3 regions of the Pseudoalteromonas sp. SR44-2 genome follow, and region 2 is predicted to be linked to each of the others. Evidence: predicted binding sites of a transcription regulator. Region 2 holds the regulator's gene; each other region holds the start of a gene.

Region 1 (4,296 bases), on a different contig from region 2:
GCAGCTGGATTATAATCGGTTTTTTAAACGCAGCAATTTATATTTACGAAATATATTTAAGCTATTAATTTTCAATTATTTAAGAGGTAAAACAGTGAGTTTAAAGTGCTTAAATTTTATTAAAGGCAACTTTTAATTGAGAAACTAAAGCCGGATCCATATTTATATTACAGGCAAAAAATAACGGAGACTGAGTTGTATTTAAATCAAGTAATGGTTCTAGTAACTCAAGCTTAGGCTCTGTTTTAACTCGATAGTTAAATTGCTTTTTGTTGAGGATAACAAAATCAAGTATATGGTGACGAGTGCTTATGAGTTTATCTATTTTATCTAGGCTATCGATGAGTAATAAATGCTTGCTTTCACTAAAGCCCCTTTCAAGCAAATAATGATGACTAAAGTTATCACGCAGTACTGCTATTTTGTATTTTTTAGCATCATTGAGAGTGTTTAACTTTATACCTCTGGATTTTAGACCATAAATGGCAGAGTCAAAGCTTTCCAGTTCACCTACCCAGTTAAACTTACTTTCTCTATTAGGTAATCGAACAATCGAAAATATACAGGTGTTTTTATCGCGTAGCGCTGCATTGTAGGATATAGCCCAACTATGCGCCAACATAGTGTAGTTTATACCTGTACCTTCTAGCGCTTTATGAACTTTATCGACAGAGCGGCCGACGAGTTTGTTATCTTCATTAATATACTGAAAGTCCGGAAATACTTCCGTTACTATTGTAATTTCAGCTGCATCAACTTTAATACAGCTAATGAACAATAAAAAGATCAACAATTTCATCTAGCGAGGCCTCAACTAACTCATTATATGTATTTAATAAATATAGCTGAGGCTTTATGAACTGCTAGTTTTTAGTCATGTAATGCACACTTATACGCTGATAGTGCTAGTATTTATAGCTTCTACAGCTTACTTGTTCATTGCACTAATTAAAAAGGCTGAAATTTTAGCGCCTTCTCTAAGTGTAGTTTCTGAGCTTGATTGACCAACTAAAGAGCTGTCGGTGAATGGCGCTATCTCCATCATATCTGCACCCGTAATCGGGAACTCATCCGCAATGGCTGATAAAATATCAAGCGCATGCTGAGGCGTTAAACCGTGATGCTCTGGCGTACCTGTGGCGGATGCAAATTCAGCATCAAGTGCATCAATATCAAAGCTTACGTATATTTCATCAACGTTATCGGCTTTTAACTGTGCAATAGCGTCGGCAGCAACCGCTGCTGCGCCGCGTTCAATGATTTCATGTGCCCAGTGCTGTTTAACACCAAAAGTATTTTCCCAATGCGCTTTAGGCTTGCCACTTGAGCGAATACCAAATTGTATTAAATGATGCGGCGCCGGTAAAAACTCTAGTATATGTGTACACCACGAGCCAAAACATAAATCAATACCTAAGCGCTCCACAAGTAAATCGGTATGCGCGTCAAAGTGAATAATAGCCGTGCGCTTACCTTGCTCACGTTTTGCTTTTAAGTACGCTTTAGTAAGTGGGTAACTAATTGAGTGATCGCCACCAATACCAAATATACCTTTATCTTTAAACGTTGCGTAAAAACTGTCGCACACATCTTCAGTGATTGATAATGGGCTTACGTAATAGTCGTTATCTTCATCACCATATAAGGCTTTTTGGCAATTAGAAATGGTTGCATCATTTAGGTATTTGTCATGAAGTAAATGTGGGATTACACGTACATCACCTAAATCAAACGAATGACACTGAGGTTGCTGATCAATTAAAGCTGAGCGCACAAACAACGGCCCCCAGTTTGCGCCGCGTAAAATACCACCGCCACAGTCTGAACTAATACCTAACATAACGGCTTTATGTGGTGAGTTTGGTAATTCGTTTAAAGACTCGCGCCACAAGTTATCAACGTTTTCAGTTTGTCCGTAAAGTTTATTACGCAGTGCGGCTTTGCGCTCTTTTGCAGTATTTACTGTGTATACGCCATCGCCCGGTGCGCACAAACAGTGCTCAACTTTGTTTTTAAATGCTTCAAATTGTGTGCTCATAATAAACTCCTTCGGTTTTTATTCTGTACGTAGCTAATTACTTTTGAGTAGTTATGCAAAATCACTAAAAATGCCTAAACTTCAAATAAATGCCACTTCGCTAAATAAGTCAGTGCTTAATATAAGTAAACACGTTAGTTTTTACGTGTTCACTACAAATTTAAGTAATTGAATTTATTTGATATTAATGAAAATCTGTAATCATTCATTTAATCGTAGTTACGCGCTTGAGTGATACTTATTATGTCTGCTTGAACATGTCAACAGCGCAACAAGGCTACGTATATAAGTACTTGAGTGAATATTCATAGTTGGTGAATAAATCAAATTAGCCCTTAAAATTATTAAGGCTTTATTGGAAGAGTTAAGATAAAACGGACAATCGTCCTGTACTTGATAAACGTTTCTAGCAATCATGCTAGATTGACAACAAATTATTATAAAAGGCTTAGCTATGGAAAAGGTATTTCACTTAGGACTATGTATTGACGATCTTAAAGGTGCAAAACTTGCGATTGTACCGGGCGATCCAGATCGTGCAGCACGTATTTCACAATTCCTAGACAACCCAACCTGCCTTGCTCAAACTCGCGAGTTTCATGTTTATTTAGGTCAATTAAACGGCCACTCTGTGGTTATATGTTCTACAGGTATTGGTGGTCCATCTACGTCGATTGCAGTAGAAGAATTAGCACAACTTGGCGTGCGTAAATTTTTACGTATTGGTACAACCGGTGCAATTCAGCCACACATTAACGAAGGCGAAATTTTAATTAGCCAAGCGTCTGTACGTTTAGATGGAGCTAGCCAACATTTTGCACCACTTAGCTACCCTGCTGTATCTGACTTTTATGCGACACAAGCTATGGTACAAGCATGTAAAAACCTAAATATCGATTTTCATATTGGTATTACTGCATCAAGCGATACATTCTACCCAGGGCAAGAGCGTTACGATACGCACTCTGGTTACGTTCCTAAATCACTACAAGGTAGCTGCGAAGAGTGGCAAAAATTGGGCGTGATGAACTACGAAATGGAATCGGCAACATTATTTACTATGTGTGCAGCCCTTGGATTACAAGCAGCATGTGTAGCAGGCGTACTTGTTAACCGTACTCGCCAAGAAATACCAAATGTAGACCACGGTGAAATTGAGCGTAAATCTGTAGCAGTAGTATTAGAAGCAGCTAAAGTATTACTTGATTAATACAGGTTATAGCAGTCAGTGAGTTAATTCGATAGAATGACTCGCTTTAATAAAGCACAGCTCTGGCTGTGCTTTATTGTATGCAAGCCACTATTTAAGTGGTGCGCTAATTACTTTAAGTGCAGGTAAATGCGTAAAACTGGCAAGTACAGCTTTTGCCACTTGCGACTGGTTTTCACGACCCGCTGTTTCGAGCAATGTAATTCCCTTCACCGAACTTTCGTTAAAGCTAAGCCCAGCCAAAAAGAACTGGCTTAGTGCACTTTGTAGTGGCGATAAACTTGGACTGTAAGCTGCATTTTCGGCGTAACTTCCGTAAAAATCACCATCACTAAATGTACTTATTTTTACGGCGCTAAAGTTGTGGCTGTAAGGCACATACGCATTAAGTGCAAAACGCGCAAGGGTTTCATCAAGGCCATCAAAGCTAAAATTACCTTGCTGTGGTTTTGGGTTAAATAAGCTAAATTCGTTACCTAAATCGGTAGGTCCAAATGAATGCGGCAGTAATTCAGCAAGTTTAAATTGCTGATCAGGAAGTAAAATATCAAACTCTTTCGCATCAGCTAGTTCGTTCATAAACTGGCGACAATACCCACAAGGCGCATCGCTAATAGCAATTTTAACTATTTTTTTAGCGCCGTTTAACCATGCGTTATTTATAGCCGATTGCTCTGCATGAACCACTAAACTCAATGCTTGATGATCAAACTCTACATTTGCACCAAAGTAAAAGTTTACCTCACCCTTTTCATCAAGCGCTTTAACAATTGCGCCTACATGAAAATCTGACACTGGCGCAACGGCATACTCAGAAGCTAAAGGCACTAAACCTTGTAGTAATACATCATCAGACACATTGAGTTGCGCGCATAACGCTTTAATATTATTAGAATTTAATATGCCACGTTGTGATTTTAATTGACTACGTAATGACGCTGTTTGCGCTACGCTTAATATGAAGTGCGAATTTGTAAGTGCTGTATCTTGCTGTACAGTAAAAGTTGCTGAAGCCATAATATTTTTTAATTATTCAATGGCTAAGTAG
Region 2 (4,296 bases):
GCTGTGTTTGTTACACACTCAAAAGAAGAGGCGTTTGCGTTTTCAGATACACTTGCCATTATGCATCGCGGTAAAATTGAGCAACAAGGCACGCCTGAGCAGCTTTTTGCATCTCCGTGTTCAAAGGAGGTTGCAGAGTTTCTGGGTCAGGGCATATACTTAAGCGCAGAAGTGTTAACCGCAACTGAATATAAAACACCATTTGGTTTAGTCGAATCTTATGTTGAGAGTAAGCATAATGTAAGTGCAGGGCTTATATATGTGCGCCCTCATCAAATAGAATTAGTGGCAGATAACCAAAGTGACAAATTCAGCAAGCGAGCTACAATCATAAGTCGTCGCTTTATTGGTTCGGCGTATGTTTATTCGCTTGTTATTGATGAACAAGAAATTGAAGTTGCTGCACAATATGGCCAGTCATTTGAAAATAATGATCAGGTTATAATAAAAATAAAACCTCACACGGTGAATTTTTTCGAATCGTAATTAATTTGTTATTCGCTGTGTTTTTATCTGTAAAACTAAGGAATAACAATGGCGCAAGCGCAATCAGGGATTTGTGCTGAAGCAAACTTACACGGTTTGCACTTATTTTTTAATGTGTTTGATGGTCAAGACGAATCACTTCGCGCAAAGTTAAAACAAGTAAGCGCTATAGAAGAAGAGTTTAGCGATCAATTTTCAGAATCAATGCTCTCTTGTATGGTTGCTATTGGTGCGCAATACTGGCCGCATATCCTCCCTGAATACATTCCAAGCGAATTACAGAGCTTTCCCAATATAACCCATAGCGATCACCAAATGAGCGTACAACCGTGCGATTTATTTGTGCAAATTCGCTCTGACCGTGAAGACGTTAACCATTTATTTGCGCTGCAAATTTTAAAATTATTTGCCCCCGATGTAGAGCTGGTGGAGCAAATTCGGAATTTTCGCTTTTTAGATGGTCGTGATTTTAACGGTTTTATTTATGGTGGCGACACCGCACATGGAAGAAAAAAGCGCGCTACGGCTTTAATCAGCAACCCTGATAGCTTTGAAGATCAGGGGAGTTATATTCATGTTCAGCGTTATAAACATGATTTAACTATGTGGCAGCATTTATCATTGAGTGAGCAAGAGCAAATAATGGGACGTACGCGTCTTGATAACACGCTAATTACCCCAGCGATCGAAACCAGCCATGCTTCGCGAAGTGAGCTAAAAGACGAAGACGGACAACCGCTACTATTAAATCAAAGCATGCCTTATGGCGACGTGTATGAGCAGGGAATGTTATCAATTACATGCGCTTGTACGGGCACCGCATTTGAAAAAGTACTTAATAGTCGTTTAGGGGAAGGGGATTGCTACGACCACTGGCTTGATTTTACTCAAGCCGATATGGGCTCTGCTTTCTTTGCACCTTCAATAGGGTTTTTAAAACAAATTTAATTTGCTATTAAACCGTATCAAATAAAATGCGAACGCGTTCAAGTGTTACATCTATTTCAGATATTTTAGCAGGAGCGATAAAAATAGTATCGTCGCCTGCAATTGTTCCTAGTACGCCATCTGCTTTACCTAATGAATCTAATAAACGTGCAATAAGCTGAGCAGCACCTGGGCTGGTACGAATGATGATCATCATTTCGTTGTGCATAATGTCGATTACTAATTGGCGTAATGGGCTTTTAGCCGTAGGTACACCCATTTCAGCAGGTAAGCAGTAAACCATTTCTTGTTTGGCATTACGTGTGCGTACAGCGCCAAACTTACTTAACATGCGTGATACTTTACTTTGGCTTATATTGTCAAAACCTTGATCTTTTAACGCATCAACTATTTCGCCTTGAGAGCCAAAATTTTCTTCTTTTAATAGTGATTTAAATGCTTTTACCAGTGCTTCTTGTTTATCTTGTGGTTGCATAGTCTTTATTCGTTTTTGTTATTTATGCCGCAAATTCTACACAAAAATGAATAATTATGCAGCAGTTGTTTAGTTAACTTGCCAGTTTGATGCGTTAAATCACATAAGTTTACGACTATGGTCGAAAATATACTTGAAATAGACAGGATAAATTTGTTTTTAGTCGCTAATTTCATTATCTTAAGAGCCACAAATGTTTCCTACCTCAAATTACGGAGAATTCCAATGAAAGTTGCTGTATTAGGTGCTGCAGGCGGTATCGGCCAAGCGTTGTCTTTATTATTAAAAACAGGCTTACCAGCTGGCTCTGAATTATCACTTTATGATGTTGCACCAGTAGTACCAGGTGTTGCGGTTGACCTTTCTCACATCCCAACAGATGTTAAAGTTGCAGGCTTTGGCGCAGACGATTTAAATAAAGCGCTTGAAGGCTCTGACATCGTTCTTATCCCAGCGGGTATGCCGCGTAAACCAGGTATGGATCGTGCTGATTTATTCAATGTAAATGCTGGCATCATCAAAACGTTAGCAGAAGGCATTGTTGCCAGCTGTCCTAAAGCGTTAGTAGGTATTATTACTAACCCAGTAAATGGCACAGTTCCAATTGTTGCTGAAGTATTCAAAAAAGCAGGTACTTACGACGCTAAACGCGTATTCGGTATTACTACGCTTGACGTTATTCGTTCAGAAGCATTTGTTGCTGAACTTAAAGGCGTAGACGTAGCAACTGTAAAAGTACCAGTAATTGGTGGTCACTCAGGCACAACTATTCTGCCTCTACTTTCTCAAGTTGAAGGTGTTTCTTTCACTGATGAAGAAGTTGCTGCACTTACTCCACGTATCCAAAATGCGGGTACTGAAGTTGTAAATGCTAAAGCAGGCGGTGGTTCAGCTACGCTATCTATGGGTGCTGCTGCAGCTCGTTTTTGTATGTCTTTAGTTAAAGGCCTACAAGGTGAAGAAGTTGTAGATTACGCTTACGTTGCTGTTGAAAATGGCGATGCAGAGTACTTTGCACATCCAGTACGTTTAGGTAAAAACGGAGTAGAAGAAATTCTTTCTTACGGCGAACTAAGCGCATTTGAAACAAAAGCAAAAAATGACATGCTTGAAACTCTGAAAAAAGACATCAAAGAAGGTGTTGATTTCATGGCGTAATAGCCGGTTTGAGCGATACCAATAGCATTAAATAAATGAGCAGTTATTACGATGGATAAATAGCTCGTTAGCAAGGCAAATACTACGATGTATAGTTGTTCTATATAAATAATATTTAACGCAGCTAATGAGTTATTTAGCCCGAAAGAATGCTTAATGTTTTGATAAAATTGGTATATAAAAAAGCCTGCATTTGCAGGCTTTTTTATTGCTCAGAATTAATGTCACACTGTGTAACTAGTTAAAACTAGTGGTCGCGGTCAACCGCAATACGGGCAAGGCTTATAAGTGCTTGCTTATAGTCAGACTCAGCTAAAAAGTCTAAACAGGCAATGGCTTTTTCGGCCTCAAGCTCTGCTTTTTGCATTGTAAACTCAAGCGCATTAGTTTGTTTTAGTGCAGTTAAAATTTCCTCTAAATGCTCCATACCATTACTGTGCTCTATTGCATCACGAATAAGCTGTGTTTGCTGCTCGCTACCATGTTGCATAGCATAAATAAGCGGAAGGGTTGGTTTGCCTTCAGCTAAATCATCGCCAATGTTTTTACCTAGCTGCTCAGCATCTGCATTGTAATCGAGTACGTCATCTACTAGTTGAAACGCAGTACCTAAATGCATACCGTATAGGTTTAGTGCATCAAGTGTCGCTTGGTCTTGCTCTGTGATAATGGCAGCAAGGCCTGTAGCTGCTTCAAATAATTTAGCCGTTTTAGAGTAAATAACCTGCATATAGCTGGCTTCAGTCGTATCTGGGTCATTGCAGTTCATCAGCTGCAATACTTCACCTTCAGCAATAATGTTTGTTGCATCGGCAAGTACTTGCATAATCTGCATTTTTCCAAGGCCAACCATAAGCTGAAATGAGCGAGTGTAAATAAAGTCACCAACCAATACGCTAGCAGCATTACCAAATTCAGCATTTGCTGTAGGCGTGCCACGTCGTAAGTTTGATTCATCTACAACATCATCATGCAATAGCGTTGCTGTATGGATAAACTCAACAATTGTTGCAAGTGTTATGTGATCTTTACCCTGATAACCGAGCGCTTTGGCTGCTAAAATAGCCAGCATTGGACGAACGCGTTTGCCGCCACTGCTAACTATATATAAACCAAGCTGATTAACTAACGCCACATCTGAGCGCATTTGCGCATGTATAAGTTGATTGACGTCATTCATATCGCTTTCGATTAACGCCTGGATAGCTTTTATATCCATTGATCTCCGA
Region 3 (4,296 bases), on a different contig from region 2:
GCCCAAGTAGAAATATTAAGTGCGAAATCTTTAATTGATTCACGTGCACCCATAGCGCCATTTTGCTGATCTAAATAAACTGCATGGCCACCAAGGCGGTTAATACCTATATCAAACGATAAGCGAGTACGTAAACTTTGTTTTTCAAACAATGTTACGATTGATTTTCCCGCTAATACATTGCTGTATTTTTCTGGTTTTGCTTTTATATCTTGCGCTAACTTTAATAAATTAAGTGCGCCTTCTTGGTCTAACTCTAAACCCGTTAAAAAATTCTCAAACATAATAAACCTATGGTGTAATCTTAGTTCCGACATGCTCGCCTTGTAGCAGAGCAGTTAACTTTTCTGGCTTTTGCCAGCTGGAAATATACACACCGCGTCGTAAATGTTGGGCAGCGTGAAGGCTGGTCTTAACTTTGACCTCCATCCCGCCCACAATTACTCCATTTGTAATTAAAGTATCAATGTGTTTTGTGTCAAGTTGATGTAACGGCTGTTTATTTTCGTCAAGCACTGCTTCAACATCCGTCATAAAAATAAGCTCAGCATTTAAGTTACTAGCAATAGCCGCTGCTGCTTCATCTGCATTTACGTTGTACCAAAGCCCTTGCTCATCAAAGCCTATAGAGCTAACAATGGGTAGGCGACCGATTTTAAGTAAATCATTAACAATAGAATCGTCGTTGCTTTTACATTTACCCACTAAGCAAAGCGCTTTTAGCTTTTGAGTGGCAGTAACACCTGCCTCAAAAAGACTTAAGCCAACAGGCTTGTGCCCAGCACTAATAGCTTGAGTCATTAATTGTTTATTAGCGCAACCTGCGAGTGCTCCGACTATATAAGGCATTTGCTCTGCTGGGCTAATACGTAATCCTTGGTGTTTAGCACTGGCAAAACCCGCTTGTTTTAACCATGTATCAACTAAAGCGCCACCGCCATGTACAATGACAAATTCATCATTTGTTTGCTCATTTAATACATCAAACAACGCCTTTGCTGCATTTTCTGTATTAAGTACTGCACCACCTAGTTTAATTACCCACGTTTTTTTACTCATTTAAAACGCTCCTTTTAATCCAGTGGTATGATCTAAATTCATAGAAATATTAATACACTGCAAAGCTTGTCCAGCAGCGCCTTTTAATAAGTTATCAATAGCAGACATCACAATTAACTGCGTTCCTTGTTGCTGCCAGCCAATATCAACAAATGGCTGCTTAGCTACACCTTTAATTGAAGGTACTTTATCGCCTAATAAACGAATTAATGGCTCGCTTGAAAGTACTTGATAAGCCGATGCAACGTTTTCCTTGGTAACGCCTGGCTTAAGCTGTACATAAATAGTTTCTAAAATACCGCGCGGAAAATTACCTAAGTGCGGTGTAAACAACACTTTGTGGCCAAGGTGTTGTTCAATTTCAGGGCCGTGGCGATGGTTAAACAAACCATAAGGTGCAAGCGACACTTCACAAAAATGTGTTCCTACACTAGCTTTACGCCCTGCGCCTGTAACGCCCGAAACCGCATTAATAATAATACTTTCGCTGCTCAATAAGCCTGCTTGCTTAAGCGGTTTTAGCGCATTAAGCGCTGCTGTTGGGTAACAACCTGCAACAGCAATTAGCTTTGCATTAGCGATAGCATCATGGTTCCACTCAGCTAGACCGTAAGCCGCTTCATTTAAAAGCTCTGGATGTTGATGCTCAAAACCATAGTAAGTAACGTAGTCGTCATTGCTTGCTAAACGATAGCCACCAGATAAATCAAATACCTTTTTACCCATAGCTAAAAATTGCGGCGCTAGATCAACACTTACTTTGTGATCGGTACATAAGCATACGTAATCAGCATCACTTTGAATGTCATCAAAAGCTGATACGCTAAGAGGAAGTAAAGGGCAGTCTAGTAAGCCAAGGTGCTCCGGGTATAAATCACTTAGCAATTTATTTTTATCTAAGCTACCCTCTGATACATAACAGCCTGTTAAAGTTAAGTTTGGATGCTTAGCAACTAAACTTGCTAACTCTGCGCCGCTGTATCCGCTTGCGCCAATAATCACTACATTCATTTGTTACTCGTTATCTTAAAATTAATTACTACTTATCTATAATGTTCGCTTAAACTAGCTTAGACGCTAATTAAGTCTTTTTTATTAATGAATTTTGATTATCGTCGCATTATTTTCATGGCGTTACTTTAATATATTTATGCTTAAAAAGTGAATTGATATTCATCATAAATACTTTTATATTGTTATGCAATTAAATTGAATAATAATTTTGGATTTTTTTATGCCTTTGCCTTCGTTTATTTCCATGTACCAACAATTGATTGCAGCCCCTTCTATTAGTGCTATTGAAGACAACCTGTGTATGAGCAATAAAAACGTAATCGAACTCCTAGCCAGTTGGTGCGAAACAATCGGTTTTACGTGTGAAATTATAGAATTAGAAGGAGGTAAAGGGCGCTATAATTTATTAGCAAAACGCGGAGAAGGTGATGGCGGATTAATGCTAGCTGGTCATACCGACACAGTGCCTTTTGATGACAGTCGTTGGAATCATAATCCATTTAAACTTACCGAACTCGATAACAAATTGTATGGGCTAGGAAGTATTGATATGAAAGGCTTTTTTGCTTTTGTATTACAAGCGATTAGTGAACTTGATGAAAAGCAGCAAACTCAGCCTATTTTAATTCTTGCTACCGCCGACGAAGAAACAACGATGGCTGGTGCACAACAAATATGTAAGCACCCGAATTTAAAACCTGCGCGTTGTATAATAGGCGAACCTACTGATATGACGCCAGTATTTATGCATAAAGGCCATATGAGTACAGCAATAAGAGTGGTTGGTCGCTCTGGGCATAGCTCCGATCCCGAACGTGGTCTTAACGCCATTGAAGTAATGCATAAAGTGATTACAAAATTGATGATCTTAAAAGAACAATTAAAGCATAAGTATTCAATAAACCACTTCGAAATCCCTTACCCAACATTAAACTTAGGTAATATTCATGGCGGCGATAACGCGAATAGAATTTGTGGTTGCTGTGAAATGCATATAGATATGCGCCCATTACCAGGTTTAAGTGTACAAGAACTACAAGCATTAGTACTCGATGCAACGAAAGAGATAAATCAGCAATACCCAAATGCGGTGAGCGTTATTGATTTACATGAACCAATACCGGCATTTAGTGGTAGCACCGACAGTGCTTTAGTAAAAATGGCTGAAAAAATAGCGGGGCAAAAAGCGGTCGCGGTAAATTACTGCACTGAAGCGCCGTTTATCCAGCAACTCGGTTGTGAAACGATTGTAATGGGCCCAGGCTCAATTAACCAAGCACACCAGCCTGATGAATTTTTAGCGATGGAAAAAATAAAACCATCACAACAAGTAATCACTGATCTTATAAAAGCAAATTGCTTTAGCGAATAAGATTACAATAAAGGCCCCAATTGGCGCCTTTATTAATACAGAACTAAGGCCTAATCACCTTTAACTTCTAAGTTAATAAACTTAACTAGTTCTTCAGGTTGCCCTACTAGCATCATAACTTGTTGGTTAATTTCCATCATAGTTTTACCTTCAGGTAGCTTTGCAGACACACTGAATGAATTTAAACCTTTCGCAAAGCTGGTTAAAGCCTCTGCAATATCTTCAGTTACAGGAGCTTGTTGTAACTGTTGCTCTAGCGTCATTTCCATTTGCTCAAGCGTCATACCTTGCTTTTCAAGCTCGCTTGAGAGTAAATCTTTTAATTTACCTTGGTTATTTAAGGCAAAGCTAACATTACGCGGCTCTAATTTACTCATTGCTTGCATAACAAGTGTTTGCTGCTGTAATTCTTGTTCATACGTCAGCGGTTGATCACCGGCTTCTTGCTGCGCCTTGCTAATAGCCAATGAAGCATCCATTAACGCTTTTGAATTAGCTAAACCCATATCCATATTAAAACTAACAATGTCTTTTGCATCAAGTTTAACTACTACATCACTATTGCCAGACTCTTCATCGTAATCAAGTGATGAATGTAAGTCGTAACTTGCCGACGCTAACATTTCGTTTGTATCAGCTGGTAATTTTGATACGAAGCTTTTATCAAACTGAAAGCTTTTTACATCAAATGATGTATGTGGTGATATTTTATCCGGCTCGTAGCCAGTTATTTCAATGCTTTGAATATTAGCAACATTGTCACCTTCAGGGCTTATTACTTCCATGTTTGTTATTTCTACACTCTTTGAAATAACACTTGCCGATAAACCAGCGTATTTAAATGTAGCGCC

Evidence for each region. Region 2 encodes ArgR, which controls arginine synthesis, uptake and breakdown. Its sites were predicted from a motif close to ANTGAATANNTATTCANT; they were not measured.
Region 1: a site for ArgR is predicted at 2,081-2,098, ahead of H5115_RS01725 (arginase family protein). Genes of this name have one in related genera too.
Region 3: a site for ArgR is predicted at 2,220-2,237, ahead of argC (N-acetyl-gamma-glutamyl-phosphate reductase). Genes of this name have one in related genera too.

Annotation. Positions count from the first base shown of each region.
Region 1 is NZ_JACJDW010000002.1:101,704-105,999, forward strand. It holds gene H5115_RS01720 (transporter substrate-binding domain-containing protein) at 110-799, opposite strand; gene H5115_RS01725 (arginase family protein) at 929-2,038, opposite strand; gene udp (uridine phosphorylase) at 2,493-3,248, shown strand; gene cdd (cytidine deaminase) at 3,339-4,265, opposite strand.
Region 2 is NZ_JACJDW010000009.1:63,557-67,852, forward strand. It holds gene H5115_RS07680 (ABC transporter ATP-binding protein) at 1-486, shown strand, start outside; gene H5115_RS07685 (Dyp-type peroxidase) at 535-1,434, shown strand; gene argR (transcriptional regulator ArgR) at 1,442-1,909, opposite strand; gene mdh (malate dehydrogenase) at 2,135-3,067, shown strand; gene ispB (octaprenyl diphosphate synthase) at 3,315-4,286, opposite strand.
Region 3 is NZ_JACJDW010000004.1:98,983-103,278, reverse strand. It holds gene H5115_RS03840 (ornithine carbamoyltransferase) at 1-284, opposite strand, end outside; gene argB (acetylglutamate kinase) at 292-1,059, opposite strand; gene argC (N-acetyl-gamma-glutamyl-phosphate reductase) at 1,060-2,070, opposite strand; gene argE (acetylornithine deacetylase) at 2,294-3,445, shown strand; gene H5115_RS03820 (hypothetical protein) at 3,496-4,296, opposite strand, start outside.